Regions from separate parts of the Mycobacterium riyadhense genome, predicted to be linked through region 2. Evidence: riboswitches for the same ligand, from Rfam matches in the RefSeq annotation. Region 2 holds a riboswitch; the other holds the start of a gene.
What was found. Region 2 has a riboswitch for glycine ahead of AADZ78_RS01395 (amino acid permease). Riboswitches for the same ligand answer to the same signal wherever they lie in the genome.
Positions count from the first base shown of each region.

Region 1: it holds a riboswitch for glycine, as region 2 does, so the genes downstream of both, gcvP (aminomethyl-transferring glycine dehydrogenase) here and AADZ78_RS01395 (amino acid permease) in region 2, are expected to answer to the same signal.

Region 1 covers NZ_OY970456.1:3,040,407-3,045,263, forward strand. The annotation lists gene AADZ78_RS13600 (bifunctional nuclease family protein) at 1-257, shown strand, start outside; gene AADZ78_RS13605 (MerR family transcriptional regulator) at 566-1,189, shown strand; glycine riboswitch at 1,285-1,382, shown strand; glycine riboswitch at 1,383-1,510, shown strand; gene gcvP (aminomethyl-transferring glycine dehydrogenase) at 1,558-4,419, shown strand; gene AADZ78_RS13615 (haloalkane dehalogenase) at 4,424-4,857, opposite strand, start outside.
Region 2 covers NZ_OY970456.1:312,625-317,481, reverse strand. The annotation lists gene AADZ78_RS01400 (L-serine ammonia-lyase) at 1-730, opposite strand, end outside; gene AADZ78_RS01395 (amino acid permease) at 727-2,160, opposite strand; glycine riboswitch at 2,207-2,317, opposite strand; gene AADZ78_RS01390 (acyl-CoA dehydrogenase family protein) at 2,508-3,719, shown strand; gene AADZ78_RS01385 (tyrosine-protein phosphatase) at 3,721-4,539, shown strand; gene AADZ78_RS01380 (PE family protein) at 4,687-4,857, shown strand, end outside.

The DNA of each region.
Region 1 (4,857 bases), 2.7 Mb from region 2:
TTCAGGAGGGTACTTTTTACGCCGATTTAATCTTCGACCGCGATATCAAGGTATCGGCACGCCCCTCCGACTCGGTTGCGATAGCACTACGGGTCGGTGTTCCGATCTACGTTGAGGAGGCCGTCCTCGCCCAGGCCGGTTTGCTGATACCCGACGAGAGCGACGAAGAGAGCGACAGCGCTGTTCGCGAAGACGAAGTGGAGAAGTTCAAGGAGTTTCTCGACAGCGTGTCACCCGACGATTTCAAAGCCACCTAACGGGCCGCAGCGGCGAGCGGAGCTGCCGAGCAAACCGCCACCTAGCGCGCCTGCAATGCGCCGCGAACTAGGGGCCAAACGTCACGGATGAGTTTCATCTCACACACTGCAAGGTCGACACGCCTGGCGGATATCGTCCACAAACCCCGGCGGCGGCCATACTTTGAGGACGATCGATGATCAACCGGGGCCACAGCAGCAAGCGAAAAGCGTATGCTCTCTAGCACTCGGGCCTGAGAAAACGTGGCTGTCCGAGGCAGCCAGTGACGCAGCTATTGACAAGAGCGCGATCGGCGAGAGGAAGCACCGTGAGCGAGCAGCCACGTCAAGGACAGCTGGATCTTGCTGACCACGCCACCAATGGTGCCGGCGACGGCGCCGTTGCGGGCCAACCCGTGCAGCCCGGATTGTTCCCCGACGATTCCGTGCCCGATGAGCTGGTCGGCTACCGGGGTCCGAGTGCCTGCCAGATCGCGGGCATCACCTACCGGCAGCTGGACTACTGGGCCCGTACATCGCTGGTTGTCCCGTCGATCCGCAGCGCCGCAGGATCCGGCAGCCAGCGGCTCTACTCGTTCAAGGACATCCTCGTCCTCAAGATCGTCAAACGCCTGCTCGATACCGGTATCTCGCTGCACAACATCCGGGTCGCGGTCGACCACTTGCGCCAGCGCGGTGTCCAGGATCTGGCCAACATCACGTTGTTTTCCGACGGCACCACGGTGTACGAGTGCACCTCGGCCGAGGAGGTCGTTGACCTGTTGCAGGGTGGCCAGGGCGTGTTCGGCATAGCCGTCTCGGGCGCGATGCGTGAGCTGACCGGCGTCATCGCCGATTTCCACGGCGAGCGTGCCGATGGTGGCGAGTCGATCGCCGCCCCGGAGGACGAGCTGGCGTCCCGGCGCAAGCATCGCGACCGCAAGATCGGCTAGCTGCGAGTTCTCACGGCGAGCAGACGCAAAGTCGCCCTGGAACGCACGTTCCCGGGCGACTTTGCGTCTGCTCGGCAGTAGACTGGGCAATGCATCGCTCTAGCGCGGGAGAGTTCTGTAGCTGCCAGCTGCGGACGCCGAAGGAGCAATACCTCTCCGTCAACCTCTCAGGCACCAGGACCGCGCCAGATCACGATGCCTCTGGAAAGCGGTGACGATCCGTAGCGGTTGCCACCCGCCGATGGGGAAAGGCGCCACGACGCATGCGCGGCGCCGAATCTCTCAGGCGCCCGGCGAACGGGTGAAGACAGAGGGAGAGGGCCCCGAGTCCATTCCCTTTGTGGTGCCTAGTCGTCAGGAGTTCCGCCTTGACCGAACATTCGAAGCTTTTCGGGTCCGACCATGCAACGTTCGCCGACCGCCACATCGCGCTGGACAGTCAGGCCATCGCCAGCATGCTTACCGTCATCGGTGTCGACTCGCTCGACGAACTGGCAGCAAAGGCGCTCCCAACGGGCATCCTCGATCCGTTGACCGATGGCAGCTCCGCACCGGGTCTGGACCGGCTCCCGCCGGCGGCCACCGAGGCTGAGGCACTTTCGGAGCTGCGGGCCCTGGCCGATGCCAACACCGTCGCCGTGTCAATGATTGGCCAGGGCTACTACGACACATTCACACCCCAGGTGCTGGTGCGCAACATCCTGGAGAACCCGGCCTGGTATACCGCATATACGCCCTACCAGCCCGAGATAAGCCAGGGTCGGCTGGAAGCCCTACTGAACTTCCAGACTATGGTCACCGATCTCACCGGCCTCGAGATCGCGAACGCATCGATGCTCGACGAAGGCACCGCAGCCGCCGAGGCCATGACGCTCATGCATCGCGCAGCGCGCGGCCCGGCCAACCGGCTGGCCGTTGACGTCGACGTGTTTACCCAGACGGCGGCGGTGCTGGCTACCCGCGCCAAACCGTTGGGCATCGAGATCGTGTCGGCCGACCTGCGCGACGGGCTGCCAGACGGTGAGTTCTTCGGCGTCATCGCCCAGCTTCCGGGGGCCAGCGGCCGGATCACGGACTGGGCCGCTTTGGTGGAGCAAGCCCACGACCGCGGCACGCTGGTGGCCATCGGCGCCGACCTGTTGGCGCTAACACTGATCACCCCGCCCGGCGAGATCGGCGCGGACGTGGCGTTCGGCACCACCCAACGTCTTGGTGTACCAATGGGATTCGGCGGTCCACACGCCGGGTACCTGGCAGTACATGCCAGGCATGCGCGTCAGCTGCCCGGTCGGCTGGTCGGAGTATCCGTCGACAGCGACGGCACGCTCGCATATCGCTTGGCGCTGCAGACGCGCGAGCAGCACATCCGCCGCGACAAGGCGACCAGCAACATCTGCACCGCACAGGTGCTGTTGGCGGTAATGGCCGCCATGTACGCCAGCTATCACGGTGCCGACGGACTCAGGACAATCGCTCGGCGGGCACACGCGTACGCGGAGCGCATCGCCGGCGCCCTCGGCGATGCACTGGTGCACGACAGGTACTTTGACACGGTGTTGGCCCGAGTGCCGGGGCGGGCCGATGAGGTGCTGGCCGCAGCCAAGGCGAACGGTGTCAACTTGTGGCGTGTCGACGCCGACCACGTGTCAGTCGCCTGCGACGAAGCCACCACCGACGCCCACGTGGCCATAGTCCTGGACGCGTTCGGCGTATCGGCGACCAACCCGGCGCGTGTCGATATCGCAACGCGTACATCGGAATTCCTGACCCACCCGGCGTTCACCCAATACCGCACCGAAACGGCGATGATGCGGTACCTGCGCACGCTGGCGGACAAGGATATCGCCTTGGACCGCAGCATGATTCCGCTCGGCTCGTGCACCATGAAACTCAACGCCGCCACCGAGATGGAGTCCATCACCTGGCCGGAATTCGCGCGTCAGCATCCGTTCGCCCCCGCGTCCGACAGTGCCGGGCTGCGTCGTCTGATCGCCGATCTGGAGAGCTGGCTGGTGGCGATCACCGGCTACGACGCGGTCTCGCTGCAACCCAACGCGGGCTCGCAAGGGGAGTACGCCGGACTGTTGGCGATCCACGAGTACCACGCCAGTCGCGGCGAGCCGCACCGCGACGTCTGCCTCATCCCGTCCAGCGCGCACGGCACCAACGCCGCGTCGGCCGCACTTGCCGGGATGCGGGTGGTGGTTGTGGGCTGTCACGACGAGCCTAGTCGGGCTGGCGACGTCGACCTCGACGATCTACGCGCCAAGGTCAGCGAACATGCCGATCGGCTGGCGGCGCTCATGATCACCTACCCATCCACGCACGGCGTCTACGAGCACGACATCGCCGATATCTGCGCCGCCGTGCACGACGCCGGTGGCCAGGTGTATGTCGACGGCGCCAACCTCAATGCGCTGGTCGGCCTGGCCCGGCCCGGCAAGTTTGGCGGCGACGTCAGCCACCTCAACCTGCACAAGACGTTCTGCATCCCGCACGGCGGCGGCGGCCCGGGGGTCGGGCCGGTCGCGGTGCGCTCGCACTTGGCCCCGTTCCTACCGGGTCACCCGTTCGCGCCGGAACTGCCTGCGGGACAACCGGTCTCGTCGGCGCCCTACGGTTCGGCATCGATTCTGCCCATCACCTGGGCGTATATCAGGATGATGGGCGCCGACGGCCTGCGCGCGGCGTCACTGACCGCAATCACCTCGGCCAACTACATCGCCCGCCGTCTCGACGAGTACTTCCCGGTGCTGTACACGGGCGAGAACGGCATGGTGGCCCACGAGTGCATCCTGGACCTGCGCGGTATCACCAAATCGACGGGCATCACCGTCGACGACGTCGCAAAAAGGTTGGCGGACTATGGCTTTCACGCACCAACCATGAGTTTCCCGGTGGCGGGCACGCTGATGGTCGAACCCACCGAGAGCGAGAGCCTGGCCGAGGTGGACGCGTTCTGCGAGGCCATGATCGGCATCCGCGCTGAGATCGACAAAGTCGGAGCCGGACTTTGGCCTGCCGACGACAATCCGCTGCGGGGCGCGCCGCACACTGCTGAATGCCTGCTGGTGTCCGACTGGAACCATCCGTATACCCGCGGGGAAGCCGCCTATCCGCTGGGCACGGCCTTCCGGCCCAAAGTCTGGCCGGCCGTGCGGCGCATCGACGGCGCCTACGGTGACCGTAATCTGGTGTGCTCGTGCCCTCCGGTGGAAGCCTTCGCCTGACTGGTCAACCGAAGCGCTCGATGATCGCCGTAGCGATACGATCCGGCGCATCCTCCTGGATGTAGTGCTTGGCGGTCGGTAACTCGACAAGGACGTGATCCGGAAACGCTTTGCGCATGCGGGGGATTGACGGACCGGGCCTGAACGCCATGTCCTTCATGCCCCAGACCAACAGAGCGGGCTTGGCACCCAACTTGGCGGGCACTTCCTGGGCGAGCCGTGCGAGCAATGGATGGGCGGCCAAGATCTGCTTGGGCATTTCGGCTACGCCCAGCCGTGCCGCGGCGTCGGGCTGCACCGCGCGGTAGTGGGTCATTACCGCGTCGCTTGGCCGGTGCTCTGATCCGGCGGGGATCAGCCGCTCGACGAAGAAGTTGCGCTTCAGGATTGCGTACTGCATCGGTGGGCTGGACATCACCCTGCTGAAGGCCTTCGTCG
Region 2 (4,857 bases):
ACCAGCCCCGAGCTCGGCGGCGCACCCGCAGGTCGCCGGGCAGGTACCCGTCCCGGCTGATACCGCGGCGCTCGCAGGCGATCATGACATCGCGCAGGTGCAGCAGCTGTTCACGCACGGCTGCGTAGGAGCGGGTTGCCAGCTCGTGACGCAGCATCACGTCACTGATCCGCACGTGATGACGGTCGGTCAGGGCGAGCAATTGCGCAGCCGAGCTGAACGACCATGGCGTGTCCGCGCCCGGGCCGGCCTGGTCGGGTTCGGATTCGGTGATGACGAAACCACCGCCGATGGAAAAGTAGGTCTCCGAGTGCAATTCGCGTCCATCGCGCCCGATCGCGGTGATCACCATGCCGTTCGGGTGCCGCGGCAGCACTGTTCGTGGGTGCCGCGCGATGTCATCTTCGGCAAAGGCGATCGGGACCGAGCCGGCCAAGGTGAGCTGTCCGGTTGCCCGGAGAGCGGCCAGGCGCTGCTCCATCTCGTCGCTTTCGATGGTGTCGGGGTAGTAGCCCTCCAGGCCCAGCAGGATCGCCGGCATGGTGCCATGCCCGACTGCGGTCGCGGCCAACGACCCGTACAGATCAACCCGCAGGCTGGACACGTCGGCCAGCATTCCTCGCCGGTCGAGGTCGGCGACGAACCGAGCTGCGGCCAGCATCGGACCGACCGTGTGCGAGCTGGACGGTCCGATCCCCACCTTGAACAGGTCGAACACGCTAATGGTCATGGGTTGTCCCCGGCATGCAATTCCGATGTGAAGTCCGCCTCGCGGACGAGGTGGCGCGGCCGTCGGCGCAGCACCAGCCAGGAGACACCGAGCACCGCGAACCACACCGGCGTCACCAGCAGGGCTTGCAGCGTGTCGTGCTTCTGGGCAAACGCCCAGATGAGGAACCCGAAGAACGCCAGCACCACGTAGCACATGGCGCTCCCGCCGGGCATCTTGAACCGGGACGCCTCGTGTAGCTGCGGATGACGTCGGCGATACACCAGGTAGCTGATCAGGATGATCGACCAAACGAACATGAAGCACAACGCGGAAATCGTGGTGACAACCGTGAACGGCCCGATGATCGAGCTGCCGACGGCAACCATCACCACCGCCGACAGCAGAAACACCCCGGACAGGAACAACCCATTGGCCGGTACCCGCCGCGCGGTGAGCTTGGCGAACTGGCGGGGTGCGTCGCCCGCCAGCGCCAGCCGGTAAATCGTTCGCGATGTCGAATAGACTCCGGAATTCGCAGCTGACGCTGCCGAAGTCAGGACGACGAAGTTGATCACCGACGCCGCGATGGCCAGGCCGGCAAGGCTGAACATGGCAACGAATGGGCTGTGTTCGGCGCTGATCTCGCGCCACGGTGTCACCGCCATGATCGTGGTCAATGCGGCCACGTAGAACAGCATCACCCGAAGGGGGATCGAGTTTATGGCTTTCGGCAAATTGCGCTCGGGGGCCTTCACTTCCGCCGCGGTGGTGCCGACCAACTCGATGCCGACGAACGCGAACGTCGCGATCTGGAAGGCGGCGACGAATCCCATCGAGCTGGCGGGGAAGAACCCGTCCTTCCACAAGTTCGCGAAGCTCGCGGTGGCACCGCCGGGCGCCTTGAAGTGGTTGAACACCATCACCAGGCCGACGACGATCAGCGCGACGATCGCGATGACCTTGATCAACGCGAACCAGAATTCGGTCTCGCCGAATGCCTTGACGGTAGGCAGGTTCAGCGCGATCAGTAGCAGCACCGCGAGCAATGCGGGTATCCATAGCGGCAGACCGTGCCACCAAAAGCTCACGTATCCGGCGATGGCAATAATGTCGGCCGAGCCGGTGACGATCCAGCAGAACCAGTAGGTCCAGCCGGTGAAGAAGCCCGCCCACGGTCCGAGCAGATCGACGGCGAAGTCGATGAAGGACTTGTACTGCAGGTTGGCCAACAGCAATTCGCCCATCGCGCGCATCACGAAGAACAACATGAAACCGACGATCAGGTAGATGAGTATCACCGACGGACCGGTGAGCGAGATGGTCTTTCCTGAGCCCATGAATAAGCCGGTGCCGATGGCGCCACCGATCGCGATCAGCTGAATGTGACGGTTGGACAGTTGCCGGGAAAGATCTTCGTGCGCTGCGGCTTCAGCAGTGGGTTGCGCCATCTCAGCCTTACGGGTCTCAGGACAATGGGAAGGGTCGAACGCGGTCCCTCCCCGCTCTGTCGCTGTACCTGAGAGTTTCGCGAACCGTCGGTCTGGTGACGATTCGCTTGCCCCGTCGGTGAGCCGCATTGCACGGCTGCTTTCCAGAGGTGCCTCGTCGCGGCGGTAGGTGTGCCTGAGAGATTCCCGGGGAGGATTTGCTCCTGCGGCGCCTGCCGAAATGAATCGGCGGGACTCTCCCGCCGCGACTCAAAGGCATTCAGAGAGTATCCGACCGCTTGCCCTTTCGCGACCGGCAAAGTGAGCGCCGCCGCACGTGTCCTATCGTGGCGGACATGGACTTCGCGATGTCGGCCACGGCGATCGACTACCACAAGCGGTTGTCCGACTTCATGACCGAATACGTCTTTCCGGCCGAGGCTGAATACGACCGCTACCGCCACGAGGCCGGCCCGCGCGACCACACCGTGCCCCCGATCATCGAGGACCTGAAAACCAAGGCCAAGGAGCACGGCCTGTGGAACCTGTTCCTGCCGGCCGAGTCAGGACTGACCAACCTGGAATACGCGCCGCTGGCCGAGTTGACCGGCTGGAGCCTGGAGATTGCGCCCGAGGCACTCAACTGCGCCGCGCCGGACACCGGAAACATGGAGACCTTGCATCTGTTCGCCACCGACGAACAACGCAAGCAGTGGTTGGAACCGTTGCTGGCCGGCGAGATTCGCAGCGCCTTCTCGATGACCGAGCCGGCGGTTGCCAGCAGCGACGCCCGCAACATCGAGACGTCCATCGTGCGTGACGGCGCCGACTATGTGATCAACGGGCGTAAGTGGTGGACCTCGGGCGCGGCGGACCCGCGCTGCAAGATCCTCATCGTGATGGGCCGCACCAACCCCGAGGCGGCCGCACACCAGCAACAGTCGATGGTCTTGGTGCCAATGGACACCAAAGGCGTGACGGTCGTTCGCTCGACACCCGTCTTCGGCTGGCAGGACCAGCACGGGCACTGCGAAATCAACTACGACAATGTCCGGGTGCCGGCCACCAACCTGCTCGGCGAAGAGGGCAGCGGCTTCGCCATCGCCCAGGCCCGCCTGGGACCGGGCCGAATCCACCACTGCATGCGCGCCCTCGGCGGGGCCGAACGCGCGCTGGCGCTCATGGTGGACCGGGCTCGCAACCGGGTGGCGTTCGGCCGGCCGCTGGCCGACCAGGGCGTGGTTCGAGAGGCAATTGCCAAGTCCCGCAACGAGATCGACCAGGCCAGGCTGCTCTGCGAGAAGGCCGCATGGACGATCGATCAGCACGGCAACAAGGCAGCGCACCTACTGGTCTCGCAGATCAAGGCGGTCGCCCCAACGGTGACGTGTGATGTCGTCGACCGCGCCATCCAGGTGCACGGGGCCGCCGGCGTCAGCGACGACACCGTGTTGGCCCGGCTGTACGGGTGGCATCGCGCCATGCGCATCTTCGACGGACCCGACGAGGTGCACATGCGCACCATCGCGCGCGCCGAAATCGGCCGGGAGAAGTCCCCATTCGCGGCGGCGGTCACCTGACATGGCCGATCTGCCGGGCGCATGGAACTTTCGTGACGTCTCAGAAAGCACCGCGGCACTGCTCCGCCCGGGCCGGCTGTTTCGATCGAGCGAGCTGAGCCGCCTCGACGACGACGGCCGCGCAATGCTGTGCCGGCTGGGCATCACCGACGTCGCCGACTTGCGCGCCTCGCGCGAGGTCGCCCGCCGTGGTCCGGGACTGGTTCCCGACGGCGTCGAGATCCACCTGCTGCCGTTCCCCGACCTTGCCGACGACGAGGCCGACACCGAAGACGCGGCTCCGCATGAAACCGCTTTCCGCAAGCTACTGACCAACGGCGAATCCGACGAATCGGAGGAATCCATCGAGGAGTCCGCCGTCCGCTACATGACCGACGAATACCGCCAGTTCCCAACCCGTAACGGAGCGCAACGCGCGGTGCATCGCGTATTCACTCTGCTGGCTTCCGGACGCCCGGTGCTCACGCACTGTTTTGCGGGCAAGGATCGCACCGGCTTCGTGGTCGCGACCGTGCTGGAAGCCGTCGGACTGGACCGCGACGTCATCGTCGCCGACTACCTGCGCAGCAACGACGCCGTCCCCCAGCTCAGAGCCCAGATCACCGACATGATCCAGCAGCGCGTGGACACCGTGACACCCGAGGTGGTGACCTTCACCAAGGCCCGGTTGTCCGACGGGGTCCTCGGTGTTCGCCCAGAGTATCTGGCCGCCGCCTGGCAGACGATCGACGAGGCATTCGGATCGCTGGCCGGTTACCTACGCGACGCGGGTATCACCGAGGCGGACGTGGAACGCGTGCGCGGCAAATTGCTGTCTTGACCCGATTCTAGGTGTCTGCGCAAAGGCCAGACATGCTCACGGGGTCGCCGTATTCTCAGGAGTCACGGGCTGTTAGCAGCGAGTTCATCGGGTTCATCGGGTTTGTTTTGCGGGGAGCGACCCGGGCCGCCAGGGAGGGTTGACGCGATGACATATGTGAGCGCACAGCTGCCAACGTTGGCGGCCGCGGTTACGGAATTGGCGGAAATTGGTTCCGCGATCAATGCGGCCGCTGCTGCTGCGGCGGCGCCGACGACCGCGGTGGCAACGGCCGCCGCCGACGAGGTGTCGGCCGCCATCGCGAAGCTGTTCGGCGCG